3 regions of the Nitratireductor sp. ATLC21 genome follow, and region 1 is predicted to be linked to each of the others. Evidence: riboswitches for the same ligand, from Rfam matches in the RefSeq annotation. Region 1 holds a riboswitch; each other region holds the start of a gene.
What was found. Region 1 has a riboswitch for cobalamin ahead of AC2CHD_RS04910 (TonB-dependent receptor plug domain-containing protein). Riboswitches for the same ligand answer to the same signal wherever they lie in the genome.
Positions count from the first base shown of each region.

Region 1 (7,823 bases):
CTTGGTATCCCCGCCACCGAAGATGCTGTTGGCGGCGACGTGGTAGTATTTCTTGAGATTTTCGATGCGGAGCATCGGCTTGCCGGCCTCTATCGGCTCCTTGTCCACAATCGCGCCTTCCGGCAGCGCATTCCAGTCGATCTCATCAAAGCGCAGGCAGCGGGAATGGTGCCGCTGATGCCCTTCAACCGGCAGCATGGGCACGTCGCCGGCATCGCACAGACCTTCCTTGAAATGCTGGCAGCGCGGGCCGAAATTGCAGCCCTTCGGGCGCTCATGCGGCAGCGGCAACTGGCCGGGAATGGCAATCAAGGGCCTCTCATTCTTGTCGGCACCCGGCAGCGGAATGGAGCGGAAGAGCCCTTGCGTATAGGGATGGCGCATCCGGTCGAACACGTCTTCAACGCGGCCCGTTTCCACCGCCTCGCCCGAATACATCACTGTTACACGGTCACAGGTTTCAAGGATAAGGCCCAGATTGTGCGACACGAAGATCATCGACGTGCCGTATCTCTTGCCCAGCCCCTTCACCAGTTCGACGATGCCCGCCTCGACTGTCACGTCGAGCGCGGTGGTCGGCTCATCCAGCAGGAGCAGTGCCGGCTTCGACAGAAGCGCCATGGCGATGACGATGCGCTGCTGCTGGCCGCCGGAAAGCTGGTGCGGGTAAGACCGCATCATGCGTTCGGGATCGGGCAGTCGCACCGCTTCCACCATCTCCAGCGCGCGGCGCCACGCCTCGTCCTTCGACACATTGTCGTGGATGAGCGGCACTTCCATGAGCTGCTGGCCGATCTTCATGGCCGGGTTGAGGCTCGCCATCGGCTCCTGATAGATCATGGCAATCTCATTGCCGCGGATCTGGCGCAGCTCCTCCTCGCTCATCTCGGCCATGTCACGGCCCTTGAACCTGATGCGGCCACCGACGATCTGCCCGACATTGGAAAGATCGCGCATGATGCCGAGTGAAACGGTCGACTTGCCGCAGCCGGATTCGCCCACAATGCCCATCGCCTCACCGGGCATGACCTCGCAGGAAAAATCCATCACTGCTGGGATTTCGCCGGCGCGCGTGAAAAACGAAATGGAGAGGTTTTCGATCTCCAGAATGGGCTGACCGCTCTTTTGACCGCGTGTGATGCTGATGGCTTCGTTCATGGCGTCGCTCTCAGTGTTCATCCTCAATCCTTCAGTGACTGCTCACGCAGCGCATCGGCAAGCAGGTTCAGCCCGAGCACGAAGGACATGAGGGCAAAAACGGGCGGCAGCGCCGGATGAACATACGCCCGGAGCAGACGGCTCGATTCCTTGATGCCCGTACCCCAGTCCGGGCTTTCGGGCGCGAGACCGAGGCCGAAATAACCGAGCGTTCCAAGAAGGATGGTCGTGTAGCCAATGCGCAGGCACACATCGACAATGAGTGGCCCGCGCGCATTGGGCAGCACTTCCCACAGCATGATGTACCAGGGCGTTTCGCCGCGCGTCTGGGCTGCTGCCACATAGTCCCGTGTCTTGATGTCCATCACCAGCCCGCGAACGATGCGAAACACGCCCGGTGCCGAGGCGAAGACAACCGCCACGAAGATGTTAAGCTGGTTGGAGCTGATCGAGATGATGCCGAGCGGATCGGCATCGAACACGAGCCCCAGATAGGCCCAGCCACCGATGAGCAATGTCAGCGCAAGCTGGATCGCCAGAAGCTGCGGTCGGCTTCTGTAGCGCGTCCAGAACAGCGTCACGAAAAACACGATGGGGAAGATGAAGAACACACCGGCCATCCATTGCGGAATGGGTGTTTCACGGATGCCCGGCGTCACCAGAAGATAGAAGAGCAGGATGACCGGAAAGGCGAGCACCAGATTGGCGAGGAAGGACAGGAAACTGTCGATCCGCCCGCCATAATAACCCGCCGGCAGGCCGAGCGTGGTGCCCACCATCAGCGCGAACAGCGTCGCCGCAGGCGCGATGATCAGAACGATCTGGCTGCCATAAACCATGCGCGAGAACACGTCGCGCGCCAGCCGGTCGCCCCCGAACAGAAAGGCCTGTCCGCTTTCCGGCTCTATCCCGCCTGGAAGCACATTCTTCATGATCGGAAACTGCGCCAACGGATCGAAGGGCGCGACCGTACCGGCGAAGATTGCCGTGAACAGCCAGAAGAAGCAGATCATCACACCGGCAACGCCGACGCCCGTTTCAAAAAGCTGTCCATAGAGGCCGAGCCGCTCACGAAAGCGCAGGCTGAAGAACAGGATGATGGCCAGCGCGATCCACACCGGCCAGAAGCGCGCCAGCACGCCGAAGATGATGCCGAAAATGCCAAGGGTTTCTACCTGCATCGCGCGGCCTCCCTAATGCACGCGAATGCGCGGGTTGAGATAGGCATAGCCCACATCCGAAATGAGCTGGGTGGACAGGACGACGAAGACCGACACCAGAGAACAGCCTAAAAGCAGATCGATGTCGTTGTTGCTGGCCGCCTCCACCAGCGTGAAGCCAAACCCCTGATAGCGGAACATCACTTCCACGATGACGACACCCGTCAGAAGCCAGGGGAACTGCAGCATGATGACGGTGAAGGGGGCGATCAGCGCATTGCGCAGCGCGTGCTTGATCACCACGGCGCGAAAGCCCAGCCCCTTGAGGCGGGCAGTGCGGATATATTGCTGCGTCATCACCTCCACCATGGAGGCCCGTGTCATGCGCGCGATATAGCCGATGCCGTAAATCGCCATCGTCATCACCGGCAGGGTGAAATTGTAGAAGGAAATGCCCTGGCGCGTGGCTGTCGCGGCCGAACCGTTCAACCATCCCAGCCATGAGGCGAATATGACCGCAAAGATCACGCCGGACACATATTCCGGTGTTGCCGTGGTGGCGATCGAGGCGACGGAGAGTGTTCGGTCCGTTCGCGTCCCCTCCCGCATCCCCGCGAGGACGCCGATCAAAAGTGCGACGGGAACCATCACCACCATGACCCAGAACATCAGGATGCCGGTAGCGCCAAGGGCCGGAAAGAGCTTTTCGGCGACCGGCACCTTGAACTTGGTCGAGCAGCCGAAGTCTCCCTGTAAAATGCCGCCGTAATAGGGCTCGGCCGGTTCATCGCAATAGGAGAACCGTGGCGAAGACACACCGGTTTCCGGATCGACATTCGGCTGCTTCTGCACCACGCCGAGCCACTGGCCGTAGCGCACGAAGAAATTCTGGCGGTACCCGTTCTTCTGAAGCCAACTTTCGAGCTCCGCTGCAGAGGAACGCATGTCGAGCTGGCTGATCGCCAGCTTTTTGAGGTTCGGCTCAAGATTGACCAGAAAGAAAACAACAAGGGTCAGACAAAGCATCGTCAATGCCATGACGCCCAGACGTCTTAGAATAAACCCAAGCACGGTTTCCCCTTCCCCCGTTTGCGGAGGTTGTTATTGATTGCCTGCGCAAAAGGGGGCCTCGTGGCCCCCTTTCTGGTTCAGTCTTAGCCCTCGTCGAGCCAGACCTTTTCCAGATCGATCTCGAAGGTCTGGTGCATGCCGTGATTTTTCACGGCCTCCACGGAATGGTTGTAAAGCTTGCGCCAATAGGGTTGTAGGATGATGCCCGAACTCTGAATGATCTCCTCGATCTTCTTCATCACCTCGCGGCGATTGTCGGGATCAGGAATGGCCAGCGCCTCCTCGATCAGCTTGTCGAGTTCCGGGTTGGAATAGGCGGATTCGTTCCACGCCTCGCCGGTGCGATAGGCGAGTGCCACCACCTGAATGCCCAGCGGGCGCATGTTCCAGTTGGTCATGGAGAAGGGATACTTCGTCCAGTCGTTCCAGAAGGTGGAGCCGGGCAGGACCGTGCGCTTCACCTTGAAGCCGGCCTCGCGCAACTGGGCGGCGATGGCGTCGCCCGTGTTCTTGTGCCAGTCCTCGTCCACGGTAATGAGCTCGTGCTCATAGTCCATTTGGCCGGCTTCCTCCATCAGGGCCTTGGCTTCGTCCAGATTGCGCTTGAGCTTCGGCAGCTCTGCATATTCGGGATGGATCGGGCAAACATGGTGGTTCTCGGCCACCTCGCCGGCATTGTTGTAACCAAGCGCCAGCACGGTCGTGTTGTCGACGGCGCGCTGCAGCGCCCGGCGCACCTTCTCGTCGTCATAGGGCGCGTTGTCGACATTGGTGCGCGCCACGATGGTTGTCGCCGTAGTGACCTCGGATTTCACCAGTCCGAGTGAATCCAGAATGTCGACGAAATCGGCGGTGGTCTCGTAGTTCGTGTGGATTTCTCCGGATTCAAAGGCGCTGACGGTCGCGGACGGATCCGTGCCGTAGTCGATGAACTCGATACCATCGAGATAGGCCTCGCCGCCCCACCATTTGCCGTCGGCCCGCTTCTTCAGCTCCACCCGGTTGCCGACCTCATAGGACACGAGTTCAAACGGACCGGTCCCGATGGGATTTGCAACGAAATCGCGACCCGTTTCATCAAAACTTGGGTGAACAATAAGGGCCGGATAGTCCGACATGCCCGGAATGATCGAAATATCCGGTGCCGACAGGTTGAGCTTCACCGTCATGTCGTCGACCTTTTCGATCGCGCCCTCGCGCGCCTTCTTGGTCTCCGGATCGACGAGCGAAGCCATGCGGGCCGGCATGGAATTGCCTTCCACGGTCTGATCGCACCAGCGGTTGAAGTTGTAGATCACGTCATCCGCGGTGAAGGCGTCGCCATTGTTCCAGGTCACGCCCGGCCGCACGTGAAGAATGTACTCAGTCGCGTCCTCGTTGACTTCCCAGCTTTCGAGGAGCTTGCCCTCAAAGGTGAAATCGCGCGTGTACTTTACCAGCGGCTCAAGCGTCTGGCGCATGGCGTTGGCGATCTCCGACCAGTCGGCCGTGCGTGGATCTTTCGGATCCTTGATGAACATCGCCACACGCAGCGTACCGCCTTTTTTCGGCTCCTGCGCCATTGCGTGTGTGGGGGCTGCGAGCCCCAGCATGCCGTAGGCGGTTGCTGTCGATGCGCCGAGCGCACTTGCGAGCGCAAGAAACTCTCGCCGGTCCATTCTGCCGGCACGTGCCTCATTCGCCATGTCGGCGACGTGTGCCGGCACATTCTCGCCATTGCTCTTGAAAAACGTCATCGACGCACTCCCATTATTTACCGTTTTCGGTTCGCCGTTAGCATTTCCCATCCCGACCCCGATGTCAAAATTGCCTCGAGGTTGGAGGAGGGAATTCTGCAACTTTTTCGACAAACCCAATGACGGATTTGCGACAGCATTGCCGCAAAAATTACATGAAGAGCCGATTTCGCAACAAGAGATGCGTTTCGTTGCTGCCAAACCCTGACGTCAGGAGTCACGTTCCAGGGATCTGCGCCAACCTTGCGATTGACGCTGTCACGGCCAGTTGCTAAGCGATTTCGGTTCGCTTGAGGTGCTCTGGCAGGGTGTTCATCCGCCAGAGAAAAGGGAACACGGAACGGTCGTTTCGAACCGAAGCCGTGGCTGCTCCCGCAACTGTGAGCGCAGAGGCTCCTCGAATGCCACTGGGTGCAAGGCCCGGGAAGGCGAGGAAGCCAGTGAAGCGCGAGCCAGGAAACCTGCCTCAGGCCGTCACCGACCGGATGCGGGACGCTTCCGGGGCTGTGTTTCTCGCAGTGGTGGCGATTGTCATCGCTGGCGGGGAGACCGAACTCAGGCGTCTGTCGCTCTCCAGCACACCTAAGAACCTGGTCCTGGAGCACACGCATGCATTCACGCCGACACCGAAATTCTATCCTGTCCAGCACGACCGCACTGATACTTGGCTTCTCCGCGCTCACCACGCAGGCCGAGGACTTTGAGCTCGACACCCTGGTCATCACCCCCAGCCGCACGCCCACAGAGGCGTCCAAAGTGGGCTCGACCGTGGAAATCATCGAGCGCGATGAGATCGAGGAACAGTCTTTGCCACTGGTACAGGATTATCTCAATCAACTGCCTGGTCTCAATCTCTCCCCGAATGGCGGTCCGGGCAACACCACCACGCTGATCATGCGCGGCCTTCGCGGGCAGTATGTAAAGACGCTCTTCGAGGGCATCGATATTTCGGAGGTTTCGGGCCCCACCGTGCAGTCCGCCTATGGTCATCTTCTCTCCGGCGGCATTGGGCGGATCGAAGTTCTGAAAGGCTCGCAGAGCACGCTCTATGGCTCCGATGCAATTGCCGGCGTGGTCAATCTCTCGACGCTTGGCGGCATTCCGCAGGGCATCGAACACGGCATTCATGTCGAAGGCGGGTCGCGCAAAACCGGCTTTGGCAATTACACGCTGACGGGCGGTTTCGACCGCGGCGAGTTTGGCCTTTCTCTATCTGGCTTCACCACCGATGGCTTTTCAATGGCGTCATCCGGTGTTGAAGATGATGGGTACACCAATCTGACCGGGACATTCAGCGGCCGATACGAGATCAGCGACGATCTGGCCGTCTTCGCCAGCGGGCTTTTGTTGAATGGTTCAACGGAGACGGATGATGGGTATCCCATCGCTGACAGCCCGGCGAATGGCACGTTTCGACAGGCAGCCGGGCGGGTTGGTGCCGAATTCTCTCTGTTTGACGGGCAATTGAACAACACGGTGTCCGCGCAGATATCCGATACTGCCCGCGAAAGCACCAGCGGCTTCGGTTCCACCTCAACCTTTGACGGATTGCGCTACAAGCTGGATTATCTCGGTTCTCTGGAAATCTCTCCCCAATTGACGCTCAATTTCGGCGCGGATTGGGAGCGTCAGACCGCCCTTACCGCAAGTGTCGATAAAAACGTTTCGATGGGCGGCGGCTGGATCGACGCGATCTACAGCCCGTTTGACGCGCTGACTTTGACAGCGGGCCTCCGCCACGACGAACACAGCACCTTCGGCGGTCACACATCCTGGCGTGCCACCGGCTCCTACGAATTTGCCAGCACCGGAACCCGTTTCCACTCCTCGGTCGGAACGGGTTATCGCGCGCCGAGCCTCTATGAGCTCTACGCACCATTCTATGGCAATATCAACCTGAAGCCAGAAACCAGCATCGGCTTTGATATTGGTGTCGAACAGCGTTTTCTGGATGACAGGCTCGTCACCGACCTCACCTTCTTCATGATCGATGTCGAGGACTATATCGGCTACCACCCGGTCACCTATCAGAACATCCAGACCGATGGCGTGGTGAAAACGCGCGGCGTGGAGGCGTCCTTTGCCTACGCGGCAACCGACTGGCTCGACCTGCGTGGCGCTTACACCTACACGAAAGCAACACAGACCGACGGACTGCGGGAAGTGCGCATCCCGAAGCACGACATCGCCCTCGGCGCCACCATCCGTCCAGCCGAACGCTGGGAGATCGGAGCAACGGCGAAAATCGCTCTCGATACGGTGGACGGTTATGTCGACGGCCCGCGCTCGGCGCTGGATGACTACGTTCTTCTCAACGCGAAAATCGCCTACAAGCCGAACGAAAACACGGAACTCTATCTGAGAGGCGAAAACCTGCTCGATCAGAAATATGAAGTCGTTCAGGGCTATGGCACACCCGGCTTCGGCGTGTTTGCCGGCTTCCGGGCAAAGTTCGCTCCCTGATGTTGAAGCGCCGGAAACGCCTCCCCTGCCTTTCCGGCCTTGTTCTTCTGGCCGGCGCGCTGCTTGTCGCGCCGGTCGAAGCCATGCCGAAACGGGTCATGTCGCTCAATCTGTGCACTGACCAGCTTGCCATGACATTGGCAGAACCTGGCCAGCTGGTGTCCGTCTCTTTTCTGGCGCGCGAACCGAGCCTCTCCATGCTGCATGAGAAAGCGCAGGGCTACCCGGTCAATCA
Region 1 covers NZ_JBXUOU010000001.1:1,002,213-1,010,035, forward strand. Annotated here, with positions in the region: gene AC2CHD_RS04890 (dipeptide ABC transporter ATP-binding protein) at 1-1,158, opposite strand, end outside; gene AC2CHD_RS04895 (ABC transporter permease) at 1,182-2,339, opposite strand; gene AC2CHD_RS04900 (ABC transporter permease) at 2,352-3,389, opposite strand; gene AC2CHD_RS04905 (ABC transporter substrate-binding protein) at 3,473-5,125, opposite strand; cobalamin riboswitch at 5,402-5,608, shown strand; gene AC2CHD_RS04910 (TonB-dependent receptor plug domain-containing protein) at 5,735-7,588, shown strand; gene AC2CHD_RS04915 (ABC transporter substrate-binding protein) at 7,588-7,823, shown strand, end outside.

Region 2 (7,823 bases), on a different contig from region 1:
GGCTTTCAGGGTCTCGATCCGGCCCTTGCCCAGTTCGCCGGCCGGATCTCCCACCACCTGCCCGCCAGCGGTTCCGGAATAATAGACCACGATGTAATCGGGCGCGCGCTCGGCAATCTGCTCCCAGGAGACCTGCCCATAACGATTTGCCACGTCGCCAAAGATGTTTTCACCACCGGCCCTAGACACCACGTGCGACAGCATGGTGTTTCCGAGAACAGCACGGGGCGCCGATTCGCCGCCATTGAAGATGAACACCGGCAAGGCCTTCACGCCAGCAAGCTTCTCTTCCACGGCGGAAAGCCGCTCCTCGATGTCGGTGATCAGCGCTTCGCCACGCTCCCGAACGCCGAATATGGCCGCCACGGATCGGATCTCTTCATAGAGCTCATCGAAACCGAATTTTCCAAGATTGCACCCTTCGGTGTTGAGCCGTGTTTTCATGCCCAGATCGTGCAACTGGTCGCGCGTATGACGGCTCTCGCTGAACCCGTCAGGATAGCCGGCATAAACAAAGTCGGCCTCCACCTCGATGAGTTGCTCCGTGGTGGCGACGAGCGGCGACAGCACCGGAACCTGGTTATAGGCTTCCTCATATTGCGGGCTGATCTTCAGGTTTGCCATGTAGGAGGTGCCCGCCATGCGCTCCTCAAGACCAAGGGCAAGCATCAACTCCGTGGCATTGTTGCTGAGCGTCACGGCCCGCGTCGGGGGTGCTTCATAGACTGTGGTGACCCCGCAATTCTCGTCCGTATAAGGAAAACCGGGTTCGCCTGCGAGTGCAGGGGCCGAAATGATGAAGAGGCCTGCGGCAGCAAGCGCGCGGAAACCCGCAATACGGTTCATGAAAAATCTCCTTGGAAAGCCGGCTCATAGGCGGCGTTGTCTGATGTAGATGAAGAGGGCAACTGCCCTTCCAGATGCGGGAGAACCTCTCTGGCGAAGAGCTCCATCCCCTGGAGCGCCACATCGTTGGCGATCAGGCCGTTGGCGCTAAAAAGGCAGCGTATGCTTTGCGATCCCGTGCGTGCGGAAAGCGCCTGCAGTTGTGAATGGCAGTCTTCAGGTGTTCCCGCGATGGTGAAATCGGCCAGCATTTCAGTGCGGCTGCGTGGCTTTGGCGGCTTGAGCCCGCGCGACAGTGCCCGTTCGGCGCGGCGCCTGTTCAGCACCTCCAGGAGTGTGTCGACCCGGTCGTTGGCCTCAGCACGCGTCGGTGCGATCACCAGGTATCGCGAAAGCGAGGAGGCTTTGAGGGCCGCGCGGGACCCGCCATGCCGGTCAAGCGCAGCATGAAGCACGGGCAATTGCCGCGCCTCATTGGGCTCCAGGCTGAGAAGCAGCGGAAAGCCGTGCCGCGCGGCGATGTCGACGGTTTCTTCCGAGACGCCAGCAACATAGATGGGTGGATGCGGCTTCTGAACCGGAGGCGGCCCCACTGCGACATTGGAGAATGTCCATGGACCGCTATCGGCGGAGCAATGTGGCTTTGTCCATGCCTCAATCATGATTCTCAGTGCTTCGCAAAAGCGCGGATGCGCTTCGTCCCGCTCAATCTCCAGCGCGCTGAATGTTGAAGGTTCCGTGCCTCGTCCAATGCCCACATCGATCCGACCGCCGCTCTGAAAGTCGAGCTGCGCGATCTGTTCTGCCAGAAGAAGCGGGTGATAGAGCGGCAGGACGAGGATCGACGTGCCGAACCGCAGGCGCTCGGTCCGCGCCAGAATGTCTGCCCCCAGCAGCAGCGTGGAGGGATAGGGCAGCGTGTCGCGGGAGAAATGGAATTCATTAAACCAGATACCGCCAAAGCCCAGCGCGTCGGCGCGCTCTACGAGGCGCATCAGGGCGGCATGATCGCCCAGCGTCCCTTCGCGGGCGAACCCAGCCAGATCAACGCGCATTCAAGGCACCCCCAGAGAGAAAATCACAAGATCGGGGATCATTTATCCGAAATGGTATAACATATCGAGTCAAATCGAACGTGAAACACCATTTCGTCGCCGGCAAGGCCGTGCCTGCATGCATGCTGGTCCTCCTGCCGGCGCACCTCGTCCGGCGTTCATGGTCAATGCATGAGGCAGGTCTCCTGGCTTGCGGCTCGGACGTTCCCTCCGCCTTCCCGGCTTGCGCCAGTGGCATTGGAAAGAACTTGCCGCTTACAGTTGCGAGGGCAGCCCCGGATTTGATCCCCAAGGGAGATCGCACCGGGTTCCCTTTTCATCCGCAGAATGCGGAACCGCATGCACCAGTGACCCTACCGGCGAAGCGTGCGCAGCGCAACACGCTCAACCATCGGGAAGCGGTTATCCCGCCATGGATTGTCAGCAGGGACAAGCAGGTTCTGCGAAAGAGAAACGATGCGTCAATCAGCCGGCGCGGTCTGCAAGAAGCCGGGCGGTAAACAGATCCAGATGAGCCCCGCCGACATTCTTGCACACGGTAATTTCTTCTTGTGATTGTCGTCCGGTTTTCCGGCCGGCGCAGAGATCAAAGAAATCGGCCTGCACGTCATCCCAGCCAATCACGCCGGCGCGGACCGGACGCGCCAGATCGCCCGCCCCCTCCATGCCCTGCCTCGTGTCGACAAAGATCGTGCCGCGTTTCATGGCATCATCATCCGTTTCGCGCATGTGCGGAAGGTAAGCGCCCACGAGGTCAAGATGGGCACCCGGTTTCAGCAAGCGCCCCTTCACCAGCGGTTCCTCCGCCATGGTGACGCAGGAGATGACGTCGGCCAGGCGGACGGCTTCGTCGAGGTCGTCGACAGCCTCGGCGCTTGTCGGGCCCTCAATCGACAAGGCAAGCGCTTTCGCCCGCTCATGCGTGCGATTCCAAATCAGGACACGCTTTATGCCGGGCCGGGCAGTGCAGTGGGCCTCGATCATATGTGGCGCAAGCCCGCCCGCCCCGACGACCAGCAACGTTTCTACATCCTGCCTTGCCAAAAGCCGAGCGCCCAGGGCGGAATCGGCGGCTGTCTTGCGAAAGGTCATGGCCTCGCCATCGGCGGCCAGAAGGGGGGTACCGGTGCGGGCATCAAACACGCATACGAGGCCCTGCACCGAGGCTTGTGGCGGCGTGAGGGACAGATTCTGAGGGAATACCCCGACCATCTTGACTGCGATGACATCCTTCTGCTGCCAGCCGACAAGGGTCACGAATTTGTTCGCACCGCCGTTCGGCTCGTCCGCAATCAGGTTTGCCGTCTCCGGCATGACGCCGCGGTGCGCCTGTTCGAGCGCATCGATCAAGGAGGCGTAGTCGAGGGTTTCGTGCACGGATTGAGCATCGATGTATCGCATGAGACGTCTCAGAACAGGAGGTTGGGCAGGGCTGTGACCAGCGGCGGAAAGAAGGCCAGAAGAAGCAGAACCGCGATAAGCGCCGCCAGGAACGGTAAGGCCTCGCGGGTGTATTCCTCCACCGAACAACGGGTGATGGCGCAAACCGTATAGAGAACCGTTCCAACCGGCGGCGTCAGCGACCCGATGGTTGTGTTCAAAACGAGGAGCACGCCGAAATGGACGGGATCGATCCCGAGCAGGCGCGTGACCTCGAGAAGCAATGGCGCAAGAATGACGAGCAGCGCCAACCCTTCCAGAACCGTTCCAAGAGCAAGCAACCCCAGCATGATGATCAGAAGGACCACATGCGGATTGTCGGAGACAAGCAATAGCGCACCGACGATCTGCTGGGGAATTTGCTCCAGGGCAAGGATCATCGAAAACACGCTTGCAGAGGCGACGATGAACAGAACGCTGGCAGTGGTGTGGGCGGATTCGCGAAGCAATGCATAAGTATCTCCGAGGCCCATCCCCCGGTAGATGACGAGGCCGACGGCGAACGCATAGATGGCCGCGATCGCGCCCAGCTCCGTGGGTGTGAACCATCCAGTTCGCAAACCGAAGATGAGCATGACAGGCATGGCGAGCGCCCACAGGGCAGCACGGCCACGGCTGAAAACTTCGGTCGCGGGTGCCCTCGTCTCGCGTTCCGGCCGGTATCCGCGGCGCTTGGCAATCAGTCGCACCGTCAGCAACAAAGCGCCCGTGATCAGGAAGGCCGGAACGACCCCACCAAGGAAAAGCCGCCCGATCGAAGTGTTGGTGAGCAAGCCGTAGATGATGAGGCCAATGCTTGGCGGCATGATCGGCGCAATGGCACCGGATGCCGCACTGATGACGGAGGCAAAACCGTTGGAATACCCCTTGTCGCGCATGATCGGAGCAATCGTGCGTGCATCGATGGCTGCGTCGGCATTGGACGATCCAGACATTGCGCCCAGAAACAGCGAGTTCATCACTGCCACCTGCGCCAGACCGCCCCACCAATGCCCCACCAGCGCATTGGCAAAACCATAAAGGCGCTCGGCAATGCCGCCACGGGCCATGGCTGCGCCTGCGACCACGAAGAAGGGGACGGCCAGAAGCGGAAAGGATTCCAGTGCCGAGGACATGCGTTGAGCCACAATGCTTGCCATCATCGGGTTCACGGCGAAATAGGCGACCGATGTTCCCAGCAGAACGAAGGCGATCGGTGTTCCGAGAACAAGAAGCAGCAGGAAGACAATCGCAATGAGGGTCAAGGCCGATCCTCCGGACCCGCCTTCAAACGCTCCCACGCCTGTGTGATCTGAACGAGGATCAGCACGGCCATGGCTGCCAGGAGTCCTGCAGAGACGATCCATTTTGGCCAACCCAGAGCGAGAAAGCGTGTAAAGCGCGCCGTGGCGATCTGTGCCTGTGCGGCATCGATCACCGCGAGTGCAATGACGGTGACAATGACGTGGACCAGCAACTGCACAGCAAGGCGCCAACGGGGTGGCAAGCGGTTGGAGAAAAAGCTCACCCCAAAGAGCTGGCCATTGAGGGCCGCCCCGACGACGCCGAACCACACGACACCGGCAAAGGCCACCAGCGCGAGATCATGCGCTGCGTGAAAGGTGAGGCCAAACAAGCCGCGCGCGAGAACATTGGCGCTTACGACCAGCAGAACAACGCCCAGCAGAATGGCCGGGATGACCGAACCAACAACGGAAAAGAACCTGTGCAGCACTCCCCTCACCTTTCCTCCCGGGATCCCCTCGCCCGCATTGTTATGTTGTCAGGTCAAGTGATCGGCGACGATGTCCCGCTGTTGAGAACACCGCCGCCGTTCACTTGGGGTCGATGGCAATCACGGATTGCCCCAACACACCACCGACCCTCAAGCGACCCTCAAGTCAATTTTCGGTAGCGGCGGCACGGACCTTGTCGTAGAGCCCTTCAGGCCATTGCGGAAAGCTATTGTAGAAGCCAGCCGTCGCTTTGCGGTAGGCATCGATGTCGGCATCGTGGAACGTGACGCCAGCGGCTTCAAACTCCTTGCGGATCTCCGCGGCCTTCTCTTCCGACAGAGTTGTCAACTCGCGCCCGCCCTGACGGAACTCCTCCACGAGAATCGCGCGGTCCTCATCGCTGATGGACTGATAGGCAGCCTCACTCATCACCCATCCGGTGAAGAGGTTGAAATGCCCGGTCAAGGTGAGGTGTTTTGCCGGTTCATACCAGCGGCTCGCACGAAGGCCGGTCAATGGCGCCTCGGCAGCTGTCACAACGCCCTGCGACAAAGCCGAGTAGACCTCCGCCGCCTCGACCGTCGTCGCAATGACCTCAAGGGGTTCGAATGTCTTCAGCCATGTTTCCACCGGTGGCACCCGCATCCGCACACCTTTCAAATCGGCCGGCTCCACATAGGGTGCATCACCGATCATGTGACGGGGCCCATCAAACCAGTTGATCGCAAGAACCCGGATTGCCGCCTTTTCAGCCAACTGGTCATAGTAGCCCTGCATCAGGTCCGAATTGGCGAGGCGCTCCCCCTGTTCACTGTCGTCAATGATGAACGGGCCTTCAACGACGGACAGTTCCGGCACGCCGAAAGTGGCCATGAAGGAGGCCGAGGTAAAGGTGATTATGGGTTGCCCCTGGCTTGCCTGCTCCAGTGAATCACTGGTCGAGCCAAGCTGCCCCGAAGGAAAAAGCTGGAAGGCGACGCGGCCTTCAGTACGCTCGGTGATGCGTTCGGCGACCTTTTCCACCATGACAACCGAATCCGCTGTGGGCGGATTGACCGAGGCAATGCGCAAGGTGACTTCCGCAGCATGAGCGGCAGGTAAAACCGCCATCGCCACGCCAACTGCCATGCTGCCCAGAATGGTTCGACGTTTGATCAAGTTCATGTTTCTGTTCCCCATGATTGCTCCTCCGTTTTGGCGCGCCCGTCTCATGCAATGGGCGCCTTCTCCCTGCGTTCGCGGCGGCAATGTTTCCGCCGCCGCGCTCAGATTTTCCCCTCAGTAATCGTGGATCTTCTTCATGTAGCGTCGTGCTTCGAGCATGGTGTGATTGCGGCGCTGGGCGAGCTTGTAGGCAAACCCCCAAAGGGCATCGAAGAAGATCAGTGGCACGAGATAGCCCTGGAACGCCGCGTCGATCCCATTCAGATCGAGCTCGGCTGCATCCAGAACCATGATCCTTTCGCGATCACCGAACCGGTAGAGAAAATCGCGCGTGCGCTCTTCGATGCGCCGCGTCTCATCCATCCCAATAAGGAGAATGGCGTTGGTGTTTTCATCGACGACCTCGAAAGGCCCGTGAAAGAACTCGTTTGCGTGAATGGCCTGCGAGTTGATCCACTGCATTTCCATCAACACGCAGATGGCGAAGGAGTAGGCAGCCCCATAACCGGCGCCACTGGCCGCGGTGTAGATGACCGAACTGTCCTTGAACCGGTCCGCATAGGTTTCGAAGCGATCTTCATAGACGCTCTTTGCCTGATCGATGGCCGACTGCAGATTGCCGAGACTGGACAAAAGCGAGGAGACAACATCGCGCCCTTCCCGCTGGCGCAAAAGGCCCGCCAAAATCATGTAGAGAACAGCGTAATTGCTGTCTGCAGGGTCGATCGGAACACCAGTTGTGTAGGGCGCATCGTAGCGCAACACATGGTCTGCCGCCTCGGCCAAAGGGGATTGAGGATCGAGCGTCATGGCCACGGTCACAGCGCCGTTCTCACGCGCAAACCTGGCAGCGTTCGCGGTTTCCCGCGTGGTGCCCGTCTGCGAGCAGAGGATCACCAGCGCCTTCTCGCCCAGATGACGGGGATGGCGGCAAATGAATTCATCCGCATTGTAGAGATCGGACGTGATCGTCTCGAAATGCCGATCGATAAAGTATTTTCCCGGGTGCATGATCGACAGGGATCCACCGCAAGCAACCAGAAACACATGGGTGATCTCGCGTTGCCCGATCGCCTCCAGGGCCATCTGCACATCCGGGCTCAATTCACGCTTCATACCAATTCCTCTGTACAGCCTCCCCTTACCGGAGACCTTGTTGACACCATGGGGCCATTGTGGGAACGTTCTCACATCTTGTCAATCGGAATAGAGAAAAATGGTTCGAATCGCGGCGATCGGAGACAATGATGTCGACTGCTACCTGTCCAACGGGCTGATGTATCCGGGAGGAAATTGCTACAATGTATCCGTCTTTGCCCGCCGCTTCGGTGCCGATAGCGCCTATGTCGGCGCTATGGCCGACGACGCGGCGGGGAGGCATATGCGCGATGTTCTGCTGCAGGAGGGCGTGGGCATAGAACGACTGCGCACTGTCGAAGGTATCACGGCCTATTGTGTCATCGGCCATGTGGACGGGGACAGGGTGTTCCTCAACAATGATTTCGGCGTCTCGCGCTTCATCCCCGATATGGACGATTTCGATTTCCTGTCAGGATTTGACGTTGCCCATGTGGGCCAAAGCAGCGCGCTTGACCAATGGCTT
Region 2 covers NZ_JBXUOU010000002.1:62,610-70,432, reverse strand. Annotated here, with positions in the region: gene AC2CHD_RS08040 (ABC transporter substrate-binding protein) at 1-846, opposite strand, end outside; gene AC2CHD_RS08035 (LLM class flavin-dependent oxidoreductase) at 843-1,901, opposite strand; cobalamin riboswitch at 2,060-2,256, opposite strand; gene AC2CHD_RS08030 (ornithine cyclodeaminase family protein) at 2,367-3,302, opposite strand; gene AC2CHD_RS08025 (TRAP transporter large permease) at 3,311-4,585, opposite strand; gene AC2CHD_RS08020 (TRAP transporter small permease) at 4,582-5,055, opposite strand; gene dctP (TRAP transporter substrate-binding protein DctP) at 5,222-6,220, opposite strand; gene AC2CHD_RS08010 (SIS domain-containing protein) at 6,335-7,336, opposite strand; gene AC2CHD_RS08005 (PfkB family carbohydrate kinase) at 7,437-7,823, shown strand, end outside.
Region 2: it holds a riboswitch for cobalamin, as region 1 does, so the genes downstream of both, AC2CHD_RS08035 (LLM class flavin-dependent oxidoreductase) here and AC2CHD_RS04910 (TonB-dependent receptor plug domain-containing protein) in region 1, are expected to answer to the same signal.

Region 3 (7,823 bases), on a different contig from region 1:
TGGCCAATGAACGCGTTGCACCGTCTCCGCCCAGGGCTCATTGCCGGGCAAAACTTTCCTCATGGTGAGCTTGTCGAACCACGCACGGCGATAATGCAGTGGAGCATCGAAACAATCTGAAGACTGGATGCCAGCGTTCTGCCCATGACGGCAGGGGCCATTGAAAACGCCACCCTTGGATCGGCGCAAATTGCCCCCATATGCCGGGGAGTGATTTTCCTCCCCGGAGCTCTCCCATGATCCCCTTTTCCGTTCTCGACCTGGCGCCCGTCCCCGACGGTTCGAGCGTTGCCGATGCACTCCACAACACGCTCGATCTTGCCCGCCATGCCGAGAGCTGGGGCTATCGCCGTTTCTGGCTTGCCGAACATCACAACATGGCGGGCATCGCCAGCGCGGCAACCTCGGTCCTCATCGGGCAGGTGGCCGCCGCCACCAAGACGATCCGCGTCGGTGCAGGCGGTGTGATGCTGCCCAACCACGCCCCACTGATCATCGCCGAGCAGTTCGGCACGCTGGCAACGCTTTATCCCGACCGCATCGATCTGGGGCTTGGCCGCGCGCCGGGCACCGACATGGCCACGGCCCGCGCCCTGCGGCGGGGGCTCGACGATGGCGAGGGTTTTCCGCGTGATGTGATGGAGTTGATCGCCTATCTGGGTGACGATGAGCCGGGCCAGAAGGTACGCGCCATCCCCGGGCGGGGCACGCATGTGCCCGTCTGGATCCTCGGATCGAGCCTTTATGGCGCGCAGCTCGCCGCGCATCTTGGCCTGCCCTACGCCTTCGCCTCGCATTTCGCGCCCGCCGCGCTGGAACAGGCGATCGAGGTCTACCGGCAGACATTCCGCCCCTCCGAACATTTGGAAAAGCCGCATTTCATGATGGCGCTCAACGTGTTTGCTGCCGATACGGACGCGGAGGGGCAGTTTCTTAAAACGTCCATGCAGCAGGCCTTTGCCAATCTGCGCACCGGGCGACCGGGTCCCCTGCCCCGCCCGGTGGAGAATGTGGTGGAAACCTTCGACCCCGCCATCGCCGCCGGCGTGGCGCAGGCGCTGGCCTGCACGGCAGCCGGCAGCCCCGAAACGGTGCGTAAGGTCCTTGAGGACTTTGTTTCCCGTTATGAGCCGGATGAAATCATCATCACCGGCCAGATCCACGACCACGCGGCGCGGCTCAAATCCTTTCGGATCGCGGCAGAGATCCTGTCCGAACGCGCGGCAGCCCCGTCCTCATAAGAAGCTTTCAACGGGCGGGATAGTGGAACGGCTCGCCTGCAAAAGCCTCCCTGCCCCGTCCGATCTCGTGGATGGCGCGGATCATGCGCCCTTCGCGCGCTAGCAGCCGGTCGCCCAGCGCGACAATGCGGCGGTTTGGCGTGGCGCTCGGGGCGCGCTCGCGCAGCATCCGCGCCAGGGCGAACTCGTCCATCTCGCGCGCGAAGGCACTGGCGATGACATAGGCGGCGGCCGTGGAGCGGCTGATGCCCGCATGGCAATGCACCACCATGGGCGAGCGCCAGTCCCAGTCGCGGGCGAAATCGAGCAATTGCTCGACCTGATCCAGGGCCGGTGCGATCAGCCCCGGGCGCTGGTCCGTGATGTCGTGCATGGCAAGGTGCAGGCGTTTCGGCACCGTATCGATCTGGTCAAGAGCGGGTGGTTCACCGCTCGATGTCAAAGAGATCATGTGCTGCGCACCGGTCGCTTGCAGCATGCGCTCCAGATGCGAAGCAGGACAGACATAGAGCATTACCGGCGGCTCCCGGCCCAGCTTGCCAGCGCCAGGCCAAGGCGCTCGAAACCCAGATCGTCTCCCGGCAGACCGATGCGCAGGCAATCGGGACGGCCAGCAAATCGCCGAACGAGAATGCCATTGCGACCCAGATGATTGAAGAGTTCCGCCGCGCGCGGATGGCGCAGGAAACGGAAGAGATCGGTGCCGGCGTCGATCGTCAGTCCTGCGTCGTCGAAAAGGGCATCGAGACGCATGCGTGCCGCGATCAGGTTTTGGCGCATGGTGTTCTGCCAGTTGCGATCGGCAAGCGCCTCAAGCCCGGCATGAAGCGCCGGCCCTGCAACCGCCCATGGGCCCAGCCAGTCATTGAGCTTTCGCGCCACATCCCGGGAGGCCAGCGCGAAGCCGAGCCGCAGGCCAGCGAGACCGAAGAATTTTCCGAAGGAGCGCAGCACCACGATGTTGCCGGCCTCCACATCGCCGGCGAGGCTCTCGGCCTGCGGACCGACATCCATGAAGGCCTCATCGACCACCAGAACTCCGCCATTGCGGCGCAGATTTTCTGCAAGCTCAAGCAATTCATCGCGACTGATCAGCCGCCCGTCGGGATTGTTTGGATTGACCACGACGGCAAGCCGCGCGCCATAAAGAGCATCGAAACGCTCTACCTCTTCGACCGTATGCCCGGCGAGTGCGGCAGCGCGCGCGTGTTCGGCATAGGTGGGGCCGAGAATGCGGGCGGGGCCGGGCGCAAGAAGCGAGGCGACCAGCGGCAGAAGAAGCTGCGTTCCCGGCGCAGCGATGACATGGGCGGCAGACGGTGCGCCATAATATGCGGCGGCTTGCTCCGTCAGGGCGGCGATGTCAGCCTCTTCGGGCAGGCGCTCGACGGCGCTGGCAGGCAGGGGCGAAAAAGGATAGGGGTTCGGGTTGATGCCGGTGGACAGGTCGAGAAAGGGCGTCGGCGCGTCTGGAAAGAGCGCCGAAGCCTGTACGAGACTGCCGCCGTGATCGGTCACCCTATCCACCGCCCGGTCAGCCAGTCGAGGCCTGATGTCCATTCTGATCGCCCTTTCATCCATGCTGATCGAGCTCGCCATCGGTTATCCGCAGCGGCTCTTTCGCCTGATCGGCCATCCCGTCACCTGGATCGGCCGTCTTATCGCGCTGGCGGACGCGCGATGCAATGTCGAAACCCTTTCGCCCGGTGCGCGCCGCCTGAATGGCGCGCTCTCGCTGGCCGTCATTCTGATGCTCGCAGGTCTGGCGGGCTGGTTGATCCAGACGGCTCTTTCCGGCTGGGCCGGGCTGGTGATCGCTGCGCTTGTAGGCAGTTCGCTCGTCGCCCAGCGGAGCCTCGCCACCCATGTGAAAGCGGTGGCGGACGGGCTGGACGCCGGCGGGCTCGCAGAGGGCCGAAGAGCGGTTTCGCAGATCGTCGGCCGCGATCCCGAAAGCCTCGATGAGGCCGACGTTTCGCGCGCGGCCATCGAGAGCCTTGCCGAAAACTGCTCCGACGGCGTGGTCGCGCCGGTGTTCTGGCTGGCGGTCGGCGGGCTGGCGGGCGGTGCGTTCTACAAGGCTGCGAACACGGCCGATTCCATGATCGGCCACAAGACCGCGCGGCACCTTCATTTCGGTTGGGCGGCGGCGCGGTTCGACGATCTGATCAACCTGCCCGCTTCGCGCCTGACGGCGCTTCTCTTCATCGCCGCCGCCGTCTTCATGCGCGATGCCTCGGCAGGCGCGGCATGGAAGGCGGTGCGCCGCGATGCGCGCCATCATCGCTCGCCCAATGCGGGCTGGCCGGAAGCGGCCATGGCCGGCGCGCTCGGCCTCGCCCTTGCCGGCCCGCGCCGCTATGGCGGCGAGGTGGTGGAGGATGCCGTGATGGGGGATGGCGGCCGCCGCGCGGCCAATGCCGGCGACATCCGCCGCGCGCTCACGCTCTACCGGATTGCAGACGGGCTCTTGATCGGGCTTGTGGCGGTGGCGGCTGGGCTTTGGCAACTGTTTTGATCTCGTGGCAATGGCGTTGTGCGTGGTTCGACAAGCTCACCATGAGGATGGGTGGAGACCTGCAATCCTGTACATCAACATGGAGAACAGAGTTGCAGCGCATCCACCTCCCTCATGGTGAGCTTGTCGAACCACGCACCACCTCAAAGCAGGCGATCTAAAACTCGATCCCCTTCTGCGCCTTCACGCCAGCGGCGAAATGATGCTTCACCTGCCCCATCTCCGTGACGAGATCGGCGGCCTCGGTCAAGTGCGGTTTGGCGTTGCGCCCGGTCACCACCACATGCAGATCCTCGCGCCGCCCGGTGAGTGCGGCCACCACGCGTTCAAGATCGAGATAATCGTAGCGCAGCGCGATGTTCAGCTCGTCGAGAACCACAAGACCGATGCTCGGGTCGGCCATCAGTTCCTCGGCCTTTCCCCACGCGCGCTCGGCGGCGGCGATGTCACGCGCCAGATCCTGCGTTTCCCAGGTGAAGCCCTCGCCCATCGTGTGCCAGGAAACCTGATCGCCGAAGGCGGCAAAGGCATCCTTCTCGCCGCAGTGCCAGGCGCCCTTGATGAACTGCACGACACCCACCCGGCGGCCATGGCCAAGCATGCGCAGGGCAAGCCCGAAGGCCGCGGTGGATTTGCCCTTGCCCGGCCCCGTATTGACGATCAGAAGCCCCTTCTCGACCGTCTTGTCGCGCACCTCGGCATCCTGAACCGCCTTGCGTTTGGCCATTTTTGCCTTGTGGCGCTCGGCTTCGTTTGCGTCGATCTCTCGCATGTTACTTCACTTTCATGGGCAGGCCGGCAACCACCAGCGTGACGCTGTCGGCAACGGCGGCGATCCTCTGGTTCAGGAACCCCGCCTCGTCGCGGAAGCGGCGTGCCAGCGCGTTCTCGGGCACGATGCCGTAACCGACCTCATTGGAAACGAGAACCGTGGTTCCTTCTCTCGCGGCAAGGGCTGCAACCAGTCTCTCGGTGGCAGGCTTTGGATCATGGTCGTTCAGCATGAGATTGCTCAGCCACAGGGTCAGGCAATCGACCAGAACCGTTTCGCGGGCCGGCAATTTTTCAAGCACGCCCGGCAGGACGAGCGGGGCGTCGTGTGTCTGCCACGCCCCCTCGCGCCGGGCGCGGTGCATGGCGATGCGCTCGCGCATCTCGTCATCGAAGGCCTGCGCCGTGGCGATGTAGTGCCAGGGCGCGGGTGCGGCCTCGATCAGCCTCTCGGCATGGCGGCTCTTGCCGGAGCGCGCGCCGCCGAGAACGAAATGAAGCGATCGCATCGCTATTTTGCCGGCTCAGCCGACGAGATGCCCGGCAAGGAAGGTCACGCCAACGCCAAGGATGGCGGCACCGGCAAGCCGGGGCTGCATGGCCTCGATGGCCCAGCCGCGCGACTGGACCAGAAAATATGCGCCGAGCGCGATGGCGCTCTGGATTGCGGCGAGGCCGGCGAGATAGGCGATGAGCGGCGTCTCTTCGCTACCGACAATGGCCTCGCCGAAGGCATAGCCATGGAACACGCCGACCACCAGAAACAGCGCGAAGACGAGGATGTGATTCTCCACCGCCCGGCCGCGCGCCAGAAGCCAGCCGCCGGCAAGAACGCTTGCCGCAATGATGATTTCAGCCGCCGGCAGATCGAGCAGCATCAGGTGAAGACCGACGCCGATCAGCGAGCCGGCGACGAACAGAAGCGGCGCGAAAAGGCTCATGCCGGCGACAGCGGCAATGAGGCCGGCAGCGACGATGAAGGCCAGATGGTCAAGCCCGATCACGGGATGGGCGAGCCCTGATACCAGCCCTTCGTAAAGGGTGGTGGGCGTCTGCCCGTCCATGGCGTGATGGGCCCTGGCGCTGGTTGCGAAGAGCGATGAAAAAACGAATGCGGAAAAAATGCGTGCGATACGCGCGGTCATGTCCGGTCCTTTCCCCTCCACCCGAGGGATACGGTGTTTCTTTCATGCTGTCGGCAGGTTTCCTGGCTCACGGGTCGCAGCGTTTTCCAGCCTTCCCAAGGCAAAAAGCCTCAGTGGCGATCAGGAAAATGCTCACCGCTTACAGTTGCGGGGGCAGCCATGGCCTTGGCGCTTGAGCGCCGCACCATGTTCCCTCTGGTCCGCTTGCGCGGAACCGACAGCGGCCCGACCATACAGGAGTCGTCTCTCCCGGCAAACGCTTTCTTCACGCATTGACAGACATGCCAGGCGAGCCATAAATGCGAGGCAGACGGTCCTCTTCCCTCAAGGGAGGAGGCTAAGAGGGAATGCGGTGCGGGCCTTGCCCAATGCCGCAGCTGTCCCCGCAACTGTAAGCGGAGAGCGCACCTGACACGCCACTGGGGCAACGCCCTGGGAAGGCTGGAGAGCGCAGCGACCCGTGAGCCAGGAAACCTGCCGTCTGAAAATGAAATCCTGACCGCCTGGCGGGTGTCCCGGGCAAGGAGTGTGCATTGTGACTGCAGACAGCGCCACCGCGCGCGATCTCCCGACCATTCATGGTGTCTCCGCCAGTACGCGGCCGCGAAAGGCCCGTGCGCCCCTCGCCCGCATCCCCGCATTCACCACACTCCGTCTGAAGGATATCCCATGACCACGAGCTTCAATCGTGTGCCCTGCACCGTCGTGACCGGCTTTCTCGGTGCCGGCAAGACAACGCTCATCCGCAATGTGCTGGAAAACACCAAGGGCAAGCGGCTTGCCATCATCGTCAACGAATTCGGCGATGCGGGCGTCGATGGCGAGGTGCTGAAAAACTGCGGGCTCGACAATTGCCCGGAGGAAAACGTGCTGGAACTGGCCAATGGCTGCATCTGCTGCACCGTGGCCGACGATTTCGTGCCGGCACTTGACCAGATCCTCGCCCGCGAGCCGAAGGTGGATCACATCCTGATCGAGACCTCGGGCCTGGCATTGCCCAAGCCACTTGTGCAGGCCTTCCAGTGGCCGGCGATCAAGAATCGCGTCACCGTCGATGGCGTTATTGCCGTGGTGGACGGGCCGGCGCTGGCGGACGGCCAGGTCGCCTCCGACATGGATGCGCTCGCCGCGCAGCGCGCCGCCGATGATTCGCTCGACCATGACGATCCGGTGGAAGAAGTGTTCGACGATCAGGTGGCCTGCGCCGATCTCATCGTCTTGTCCAAGAGCGACCTTCTGGACGCGGAAGGCAATGAGCGCGCCCGCGCCCGCATCGAAGATCATCTGTCGCGCAATGTGCAGATCGTGCCGAGCGCCCATGGCAAGGTGGACCCGGCGCTGCTGCTCGGTCTCGGTCTCGCGGTGGAAGACGATATCGAGAACCGCAAAACGCATCACGACGACCCACATGACCATGAGCATGACGATTTCGACACATTCATTGTCGATCTGCCGCCGGTGCTGCGCCCCGAAGATCTGGAAGCGCGCGTCAATGCGGCGGTAGGCACCGGCGAGGTGCTGCGCCTCAAGGGTTTTGCGCATGTGAAGGGCAAGCCCATGCGTCTTCAGGTGCAGGCCGTGGGCCCGCGCGTTTCGCATCATTACGACCGCCCGTGGAAGGCCGGTGAAGCTCCCGAAACGCGGCTCGTCGTGATCGGCCTCAAGGGCATCGACCGCGCGCGCATCGAAAGCCTGCTCTCGGCCTGATCCGATGCACATCCTTGCCACCACCACCGCCTCTCTGGACGACCTGATCGAGCCTGTCGATCTGCAACAGTCGCCGGCGGATATGGTGGCGTTGTCGTTTACCGACAGCGATCTGGCGGGGATCGCCTCTGCGTGGCAGGCGAACCGCGAGGCCCTGCCCTCGCTGCGCCTTGCCGCCTTGCGTGACCTCAGACACCCCATGTCGGTCGATCTGTGGATCGACAACACGGCAGCGCACGCCCGCACCATTCTGGTGCGGGTGCTTGGGGGCTATGAGTGGTGGCGCTATGGCTGCGACCGGCTGGCGGAACTTGCGCGAGACAAGGACATCGCGCTGGCGCTGCTGCCGGGCGAATGCCATCAGGACGACCCGCGCCTTGCCGAGCGCTCCACCGTTTCGGCTGAAGCGCGCGCGGCGCTGCTTGCGTGCTTCCGCGAGGG
Region 3 covers NZ_JBXUOU010000004.1:194,977-202,799, reverse strand. Annotated here, with positions in the region: gene AC2CHD_RS18920 (LLM class flavin-dependent oxidoreductase) at 237-1,241, shown strand; gene AC2CHD_RS18915 (tyrosine phosphatase family protein) at 1,249-1,755, opposite strand; gene cobD (threonine-phosphate decarboxylase CobD) at 1,755-2,801, opposite strand; gene cbiB (adenosylcobinamide-phosphate synthase CbiB) at 2,794-3,759, shown strand; gene cobO (cob(I)yrinic acid a,c-diamide adenosyltransferase) at 3,917-4,531, opposite strand; gene cobU (bifunctional adenosylcobinamide kinase/adenosylcobinamide-phosphate guanylyltransferase) at 4,533-5,039, opposite strand; gene AC2CHD_RS18890 (HupE/UreJ family protein) at 5,055-5,675, opposite strand; cobalamin riboswitch at 5,711-5,909, opposite strand; cobalamin riboswitch at 5,970-6,171, shown strand; gene cobW (cobalamin biosynthesis protein CobW) at 6,345-7,382, shown strand; gene cobN (cobaltochelatase subunit CobN) at 7,387-7,823, shown strand, end outside.
Region 3: it holds a riboswitch for cobalamin, as region 1 does, so the genes downstream of both, cobW (cobalamin biosynthesis protein CobW) here and AC2CHD_RS04910 (TonB-dependent receptor plug domain-containing protein) in region 1, are expected to answer to the same signal.